DNA from 3 places in the Pseudoalteromonas sp. ABV4_021 genome. Region 1 is predicted to be linked to each of the others. Evidence: predicted binding sites of a transcription regulator. Region 1 holds the regulator's gene; each other region holds the start of a gene.
What was found. Region 1 encodes ArgR, which controls arginine synthesis, uptake and breakdown. Its sites were predicted from a motif close to ANTGAATANNTATTCANT; they were not measured.
Positions count from the first base shown of each region.

Region 1 (3,292 bases):
TGGTCAGCGATTAGCTATTGATGTTCGTCCGCATTTGGTTAATTATTTCGCTTATACTAATAACAATTAAGTAGGAAACCCGCTATGCCACAAGCGCAATCAGGAGTTTGTGCTGAAGCCAATTTACATGGTGTGCATTTATTTTTAAATGTATTAGATGGCCAAGAACTCAGCTTGTCGAAAAAATTGGCAAGTATTATTGATATGCAAGAGCGGTTTGATCACGAATTTTCAGAAGCACTTGTGTCTTGTGTTGTGGCGATAGGTTCACAGTTCTGGCCACATATTTACCCCAGTAAAATGCCAAAAACGTTGGCGGGTTTTCCGCAATTTGAACATATTGAGCATGCTACGCCATCACGTCCAATAGATTTAATGATTCAAATTAGGGCAGATCGCCTTGATGTAGTTCATTTGTTTGTGATGGAAGTGATTGAATTACTGAGTGGTGATATTGAACTGATTGACCAAGTAAAGTGTTTTCATTATTTAGACGGTCGTGACCTAAATGGCTTTATTTATGGTGTAGCTAATCCCCATGGTCGCAAAAAGCAGCTTGTTGCTTTAGTGGGAGATGAAGACGCTGCATTTTCTGCGGGCAGCTATATTCATGTGCAGCGTTATCGTTATGATTTAAAGGCGTGGCAAGAAATCTCAAAAGCAGAACAAGAAATTGTAATGGGGCGAATGGCTAATTCTAACCAAGCGGTTAGCTGCGCTCCGGAAAACAGCCATAGTGCTCGTACAGAGCTTTACGATGAACATGGCAATGCATTATTTTTAAATCAAGGCATGCCATTTGCTGATATTAACCAACAGGGCTTTTTATTTATTAGCTGTGCAAATAATGGCTATGCGTTTCAAACGCTTCTCAAACACCGTTTAGGCTACATTGATGATAATGGCCCAGATATGTGGCTGGAGTTTGCGAAAAGTGATTTTGGTGCGGCGTTTTTTGCACCATCTGTGAATATGCTTAGGGAATTAGCTAGTTAGATTTAACAAGCTAGAGTTTAAGAGAGTTATGCGACACAAAACTCTCTTAATTAGTTTTAAACGTTTTCGAATAACTTTTTAACGCGTTCTAGTGTAACGTCAATTTCAGAGACTTTTTCAGGGGCGATAAAAATCGTGTCATCACCGGCAATGGTGCCTAACACACCGTCTGCTTTACCAAGTGAATCGAGCAAACGCGCAATTAGTTGTGCAGCACCTGGACTGGTACGAATGATGATCATCATTTCGTTATGCATAATATCAATTACCAGCTGGCGCAGCGGGCTTTTCGCTGTCGGTACACCCATTTCTGCGGGTAAACAATACACCATCTCTTGTTTTGCATTACGTGTACGTACAGCGCCAAATTTACTTAACATGCGAGACACTTTGCTCTGACTAATATTGTCAAAACCCATGTCTTTTAAGGCATCAACAATCTCGCCTTGTGAACCAAAGTTTTCTTCTTTTAAAAGGGCTTTGAACGCTTTAACCAGCGCTTCTTGTTTATCTTGTATTTGCATGTGAACGGGCTGTTTAACCAATTGATGGACGTTACCTTAAATTTTACACAAGTTAGGGCTAATTGCATTAATAAAATCGTCATCTTAATTCAATTAGAGTTGAATTAATCTCAATGAAAACGCGATTTTTTTAATTGATAGCGTTGTCAACTAATCTAGTCGGATAAAGTTTACAACTATGGTCGAGATTTATATAAAAAATACCTGTTTTATTTGTTTTTATGCGCACTTTTCATTATCTTTATGGCACTTTTTTAAATACCTACCTCTAATCACGGAGAATTCACATGAAAGTTGCAGTTTTAGGCGCAGCTGGTGGTATCGGCCAGGCCCTTTCTTTATTACTTAAAACACAATTACCAGCTGGTTCTGAGCTATCGTTATATGATGTAGCGCCAGTTGTTCCAGGTGTTGCTGTTGACCTATCACATATCCCAACTGCAGTTAAAGTTGAAGGTTTTGGTAAAGACGATTTAGATGCAGCACTTGCTGGCGCAGATATCGTAATTATTCCAGCAGGTATGCCGCGTAAGCCGGGTATGGACCGTGCAGACTTATTCAATGTTAATGCAAGCATTGTTAAAACACTTGCTGAAGGCATTGTTAAAAACTGTCCTAAGGCGCTTGTAGGTGTTATCACTAACCCTGTAAACGGCACTGTACCAATCGTTGCTGAAGTATTCAAAAAGGCAGGTACTTACGAAGCTAACCGTGTATTCGGTGTAACGACACTAGACGTTATCCGTTCAGAAGCGTTTATCGCTGAACTTAAAGGCGTAGACGTTGCTTCTGTTAAAGTACCAGTAATCGGTGGTCACTCAGGTACAACTATTCTTCCTCTTCTTTCACAAGTTGAAGGTGTTGAGTTCACTGCAGAAGAAGTTGAAGCACTTACTCCACGTATTCAAAACGCAGGTACTGAAGTTGTTAACGCAAAAGCGGGTGGCGGTTCAGCGACACTTTCAATGGGCGCAGCAGCTGCACGTTTCACTCAGTCTTTAGTTAAAGGCTTACAAGGTGAAGAAGGTGTTATCGACTACGCATACGTTGCAATCGACGGTGGTGACGCAGCATACTTCGCACACCCAGTACGTTTAGGCAAAAACGGTGTTGAAGAAATTCTTTCTTACGGTGAGCTTAGCGCATTCGAAGAGAAAGCAAAGAACGACATGCTTGAAACGCTTAACAAAGACATTCAGGAAGGCATCGACTTCATCAACGGTTAATGCCGCGATAAGTTGTTTGACCCATACTAGCATGGGTTGACACTTTTAATATTAAAACGCTCGATGCACTTCATCGGGCGTTTTGTATTTTAAAGCCGTGTGTGGCCTTCTTTGATTATAGATATCAATGGATTGTTTCACCATTTTCGCAGCTTCTTCCAAGTTATTAGGCTTTGTCAGTAAATACTCGTTTTTCAGTATACCGTTTACGCGTTCCGCCAAGGCATTTTGGTAGCAGTCATATCCATCTGTCATTGAGCACGTTATGCCATATTCTTCGTGTATGCGTTGGTATTCATTTGAGCAATATTGAATACCTCTATCAGAATGATGGATAAGAGGTGAAGTGACTTTTCTATTTTTTAACGCTTGTTTAAACGCCTGTTTTACTGAACTCGTTTTTAAATTATCACTTAGGCTATAACCCACTATTTTTCTAGAGTAAGCATCTGTTACTAGACTTAGATAGGACTCGCATTCTTTCGTTGGCAGGTAAGTGATATCCGCCACCCATAATTGCTCTGGACGAGTTAATTCAATCCCATC
Region 1 is NZ_JBSWVB010000001.1:2,233,037-2,236,328, reverse strand. Features, by position in the region: gene ACXAFE_RS10430 (ABC transporter ATP-binding protein) at 1-70, shown strand, start outside; gene ACXAFE_RS10425 (Dyp-type peroxidase) at 85-996, shown strand; gene argR (transcriptional regulator ArgR) at 1,053-1,520, opposite strand; gene mdh (malate dehydrogenase) at 1,808-2,746, shown strand; one part of gene ACXAFE_RS10410 (IS3 family transposase) at 2,798-3,292, opposite strand, start outside.

Region 2 (3,292 bases), on a different contig from region 1:
ATAATGTGAAACAATCTATCGACATTCTCAATCACTAATAATTGCGCACCTAATTTAAACCCATGCTGTGTTAAATAATGGTGGCTAAAATTGTTTTCTATTACCGCGGTTTTGTATTCTTTTGCGGCGAGGATTGACTCTAATTTAATTTGTTTTTCGGGTAAGGCATAAAAATATGCCGTAAAGTAGCTTAGTTTAGCAACCCACTTAAAATTGGGCTCACGCATAGGTAAACGGGCAAGTGAAAAGATACACGCATTTGAATCGCGTAACACCCCGTTATAAGCGAGTGACCAGCCAAGTACATTTAGCTCATAATCAATATTTGCAGCGCTTAACGCACGATGTACTTTATCAAAGTTGGGCCCAACAAATTTCCCGTGCTCATTGTAATATTGAAAGCCACTTAAATTTTCAGTGAATACCGTCAGTTTACCGAACGCACTAATAGGCATTAAGCATAACAAAACATACAGTGCGGCTAATCGGTTTACCATCTTTACCTTTTTGATAAATCAGGGGGTTTCATACTGTTAAGTGTAAACCCTGTTATTGACTTTAGAAACTATAAAAGCAAAAAAGGTGCCATTTGGCACCTTTTAAATTTACTTACTGTTCATCGCATTTATTAACAAGGCAGAAATTTTGGCTCCCTCTCGCAATGTACTTTCAGACGCTTGTTTACCACTATGTGATGCATCGGTAAATGGCGCAATTTCCATCATATCTGCACCCGTAATTGGAAACTCTTTAGCAAGTGCATTTAAAATTAACATTGCTTCATCTGGTGTCATACCATCGTATTCAGGTGTACCGGTTGCTGCTGCAAATGTTGCATCAAGGGCATCGATGTCAAAACTAACGTAAAGCTCGTCGACATTATCTGCTTTTAATTGTGCAATAACTTGGTCAACTATTGATTGTGCGCCCTGCTCTCTAATCTCGTGCGCCCAATGTTGTTTAACACCAAATGTAGATTCCCAATGTGTTTTATCTTTACCACTTGAGCGAATACCAAACTGAATTAGATGATGAGGCGCCGGTAAAAACTCGAGAATATGTGTACACCAAGAGCCAAAACATAAATCAATACCTAAACGCTCAACAAGTAGGTCAGTGTGTGCATCAAAGTGGATAATCGCAGTACGTTTACCCTGTGCACGTTTTGCCTTTAAGTACGACTTAGTTAATGGGTAACTAATTGAGTGGTCGCCACCAATACCAAAAATCCCTTTATCTGGGAAATTGGCGTAAAAGTCATCACAGACATCTTCGGTAATTGATAATGGGCTTACGTGATAATCGCTGCTTTCATCTTGATAAAGCGCTTTTTGACAGTTTGAAATCGTACCGTCGTTTAAGTATTTATCATGTAGCAGGTGCGGAATAACGCGCACATCACCTAAGTCGAATGTTTTCGCATTTGGTTGTTGTTCCATTAAGGTGCTGCGTAAAAATAGCGGCCCCCAGTTTGCGCCGCGTAAAATGCCACCGCCGCAATCTGAGCTGATGCCTAACGTTACTGCGCTATATTCACTTTGTTCAATAGTTTGCAGGCTATCACGCCACAGCGCATCGATGTTTTCGGTCTGACCATAGATTGACTGGTGCAGCGCTTCTTTTCGCTCTTTTGCCGTGTTAACGGTGAAAACACCGTTACCCGGTGGGCATAAGCAATTTGTTACTTTTTCAATAAATGCGTTTTTAGAGTCGCTCATATTCAGCTCCGAACAAAGCATAATCAGTCATATAATTATGCATAGATTAAAAATTTATTGCTGGAAATACCTTTTGATACCAAATACGCTGATTACAAAGCTTAGCAAGGTATCATTTAATGGTCATTAATTTTTAACTCGTTGTATTTGTTAAAAATTGGTTTATTCGATAAACCCAACAATAATCTACGTGCCCCTTTCTTAGAGGCTTTGCCTTTGAATGTCAAATCAACTACCAAAAACAACCCGTAATCTCCTGAAGATTTATTCAAGCTAAATGCATAGCTTTTCATATAATTATCAAGTTCTAATTTGTAACTAAATGATTTATAATGTGTTCGCTTAACAATTGCATACAATCAGGAAACGTTTAATGGACCTAAACACAGCGCCGCAAACTCGCCGTTCGCAAGTTCAATTCGCAGGTCAAACTGGCCAATTTTTTTCAATCTGGATAGTTAATATAGTGCTTACTGTACTCACCCTCGGCATTTATTCTGCTTGGGCTAAAGTCAGAACACATCGCTACTTTTACAGTAATACCAGTGTCGATGGGCACCAATTTACCTATCTTGCTAATCCGATCCAAATTTTAATTGGCCGCATTATTGCCGTCGTATTATTTGCTATATACGTTGGTAGCGTTCAATTTGTTCCAATTCTTGGCTTATTTATTATGCTAATCGCACTATTTTTAATGCCTTGGGTTATTAACCGCAGCATGCGATTCCAACACCGCATGACAAGCTATCGAAATGTACGTTTTGGTTTTAACGGCAGCTATGGCGAAGCGTTTCTTGTTTTCATTATTTTCCCAATTTTATCGGTATTTACCTTATACCTATTAGTGCCTTGGGTGATGAAGAAAATTAATTCGTATATTTTAAACAACATTACGTATGGTGATCGTAAAGTTGAAGCAACGCTGTCTACAACTGACTACTATGTTGCCGCACTGTTAGTTGTTGCAGTGTCAATTGGTGCCATGTTTGGTTTTGCAATTGTTATCGGTATCGGCGCCGCTATTTTTGGTGCGACTGTTGATATGGCTAATTTAGATTCAGCAGGCATGAGTGCTGCCGCATTTGTAATTGCGCCAATTACTGCGCTGTTGTATATCGGTATGTTTGCGCTTATTACCGGTATTTATCAAGCACGTATTCGTGCACACAACTTTGCTAACAGCGAAATTAAAGACGTTGCTAAATTTGAATCAACGATTACTGAGATGCAATTTGCACGTTTAGTATTCTTTAACTTAATCGCGATTGGTTTGTCACTTGGCTTAGCTTACCCGTGGGCAAAAATTCGTGCTGCACGTTATTTAGCAAACGGTACGTTTGTAGAAATTCATGAGAACGCAGATAACGTGATTGATGATATGACCAGTGAACAATCAGCTATTGGCGAAGAAATCGCAGAAGTATTCGACTTAGATATCGCCATCACCTGATGAGTCAACTAGTCGATGGTAAATTCTATCAAGCTGGCAGCACACGTTCGTGTGCTGTTAAGCTGGTAGTAACAGAATCTCATATCAGTATCATTCAAGACGGTGTTGAATATGGAACCCA
Region 2 is NZ_JBSWVB010000002.1:223,540-226,831, reverse strand. Features, by position in the region: gene ACXAFE_RS15375 (amino acid ABC transporter substrate-binding protein) at 1-497, opposite strand, end outside; gene ACXAFE_RS15370 (arginase family protein) at 606-1,718, opposite strand; gene ACXAFE_RS15365 (YjgN family protein) at 2,092-3,171, shown strand; gene ACXAFE_RS15360 (M48 family metallopeptidase) at 3,171-3,292, shown strand, end outside.
Region 2: the regulator ArgR is predicted to act here: its motif matches at 1,995-2,012, upstream of ACXAFE_RS15370 (arginase family protein).

Region 3 (3,292 bases), 1.1 Mb from region 1:
AATAACTTGGTCAAGCTCTTCATTACTGTAAGCAAATTGCTTATGGTAAATCGCCAGCATATCATCATCGTATTCACGTTGACCGATAAGGTCTTGCTCGTCAATTTCCTCTAATGGCACTAAACGTTTCACGTTGTCAGTTAACCACTGCTTGTAGGTATGACGCTTTTTCAAATCTTCGTCGATTTCGCACGATTGCCATACTTTGCCATGCAATGTATCAATAACCAGTAATTCACCCGGCCCAACACGGCCTTTTTCTTTAACCTCGTCAGCAGAGTAATCCCAAATACCCACTTCTGACGCTAAAGTAATATGATTATCTTTAGTAATTACATAACGAGCAGGACGTAATCCGTTTCGGTCTAAGTTACACGCGGCAAATCGGCCATCCGACATTACTAACCCTGCAGGACCATCCCAAGGCTCCATGTGCATTGAGTTAAAATCATAAAAGGCACGTAAGTCTTCATCCATTGCACGGTTTTTCTGCCATGCAGGTGGCACTAGCATGCGCATCGCTCGGAAAATATCCATACCACCCGCTAAGAATAGCTCTAGCATATTATCTAGGCTTGAGCTGTCTGAGCCCGATTCATTTACAAATGGTGCCGCGCTTTGTAAGTCAGGAAGTAATGGTGACGAAAACTTATATGCGCGCGCTCTCGCCCACTGGCGGTTACCTTCGATAGTGTTAATTTCACCGTTGTGTGCAAGGTATCTAAATGGTTGTGCCAACGGCCAGCGCGGTTGCGTATTGGTAGAAAAACGTTGGTGGAAAACGCAGATAGCAGATTCCATGCGCATATCGGCTAGATCAAGGTAGAAATTCGGCAAATCTGCCGGCATCATTAAGCCTTTATACACCGATACTAAGCCCGACAGGCTCGCAATATAAAAATGTTCATCATTAATTTGTTTTTCTATGCGACGTCGTGCGATGTACAAACGGCGCTCTAAATCTTTTGGACGCCAGCCTTCTGGCGCTGAAATAAAGACCTGTTGAAAATTAGGTAATTGTTCCAGCGCAATCGGTCCTAGACTTGCTGGATTAACGGGCACATCGCGCCAACCAACCAGTTTTAGCGTTTCTTTTTCTAGTTCTTCACTAATTACCTGTTTGTTGTGCTCTGCGATGACCGGATCAGGACTTAGGAATAACATACCAACAGCGTAGTTTTTACCTAAGTGCCAATCATTTTCTGCAGCAACAGCACGGAAGAAACCGTCTGGTTTTTGCAATAACAACCCACAACCATCGCCGGTTTTACCATCTGCTGCAATACCACCGCGGTGTTGCATTCGATCTAACCCAGTGATCGCTGTGCGAACTAATTTGTGACTCGGCTGGCCTTCAATGTGCGCGATAAGGCCAAAACCGCAATTATCTTTTTCTAATCTCGAGTCATATAACATGTTGGACTCCTCCCTTGCTACAGCTCAAGTGAACAAAACAGTTGTGATTGACGGAAGTATTGGCATGACCGTATCGAAGTTTTATGACAGTTCGATAAGTAATAGCGATTTTGTTAACGCGAAACAAAGGTTGCTAATGTTGGTACGTGCCGAGTGTTCACTTGCGCGATTCTCAAAATTAACCAAGATATTGCTTAGAGTCAACCAAATTGTGAATACATATTCAGGCTGTTGAATATTTTTCACTTATACATAAATTCAACAAATTTGCCGATAAAATCCTCTAAACTGCGGTTATCTTGGTTATAGGATCTTATTGACACCGGTATCATATTAACACCATGTAAATAAAAACAACTCTCAACTGTAGTTTACGTAAACGTAAACTATTCATGATTTTGAATATTTATTCATGGTAATACCAATTAACCGAAAACCCACTTTTTAAACTTGAATTATCTTGTACATCAGGCAGGACGCTAGTTTGCGGGCGAACACTTTCCAGCGTTTTGTTGAATGGTTTTAATCGTTCCGGCTTGCTCAAACTCTGATAGCTTGGCATTAATTTTAACTTGCAGCGATTGCCACATTGCGTTGCGTTTACTTATAGCATAGTAAAAATCATTATATTGAAAGGCGGGTTCAATGAATTTAATTTGATTTTTGTCACCTTGCTCGTCGTGACTTAACAGGTATTCGATCACATTGGGATCAGCAACTATGTAATCTACCCGACTTGCCAATAAGAGTTTTAGGTTTTGTTGATCATCGCGCGCTTGAATTGCATTAAAAAAGCCAAGATCAAGGTGCTTATCAAACTCAGGGGTATTTTGATACCCTCTTACAACACCAATTCGCGCCCCTTGAATTGACTGAAAAGTGCCATCGTACTGTGCTTTATAATTTTCACGGCTCATTAGTCCAATTAAGCCACCCGCGTACGGATTTGATAACGCTAAATTGTTGCGTCTGAAGCTATGTGCTATTACATCACTGGGGGCGGTTACTTCTATAAAGTATTCTGGGAACAAAATATCAGCCTGCCCTAATTCAGCCATGCGTACCGAACGAGCCCAAGGAAAAAACTCGACACTAATACCAAACCCAAGTTCATTAAATAATGCTGCGGTAAGTGTAAATACCCAACCTTTGTCACATAAATTACGATCAATGTATGGCGGCCAATCAAGCGTTACTAAGCTTAATTGCTGTGGTAATTCACGGGCTATTTCAAAACGGTTTGCAGAGGGCTGATTAACGGTGATCGTTTTAGTTTGTTGCTGATGTTGATATGAAAATTCGAATGATTTTGCAACGCTCTCTAAACTAAATAAAAACAGCGTAACAACGAGAGGAATAAAATAAGGTTGAAAAGTCATACTAAGCTTAAAACATCATACTAATGAATTAAGCTTAGCAAAAATACCACAAAATCAATTACTACTTAACGTAATATTATTCTGCTTCTTTATTTTTAGCGGCAACTTCGGTGATTAAAGGTTGTAGTTCACCGCGTTGGAACATTTCTACAATAATGTCACAACCACCAATTAACTCACCTTCAACCCATAATTGTGGGAACGTAGGCCAGTTTGCATAAGCTGGTAACTCTGCACGGATATCAGGGTTTTGAAGAATATCAACGTACGCAAATTGCTCACCACATGCCATTAAAGCTTGTGACGCTTGAGATGAAAAACCACAGCTCGGTAATTTTGGAGAGCCTTTCATATAAAGTAGAATTGAGTTTTCTGCGATCTGTTGCTTAATCTTGTCTAACGTTTCCATTTACTACCTCGACACCTTTTGGCGTAATTTATCTTTGTTTAGCAATTCAACCGAGTGATTTACTCGCCTTATTTGGCACACTAGCGCA
Region 3 is NZ_JBSWVB010000001.1:1,172,178-1,175,469, reverse strand. Features, by position in the region: gene gltB (glutamate synthase large subunit) at 1-1,416, opposite strand, end outside; gene ACXAFE_RS05620 (substrate-binding periplasmic protein) at 1,896-2,795, opposite strand; gene ACXAFE_RS05615 (Grx4 family monothiol glutaredoxin) at 2,872-3,204, opposite strand.
Region 3: the regulator ArgR is predicted to act here: its motif matches at 1,627-1,644, upstream of gltB (glutamate synthase large subunit).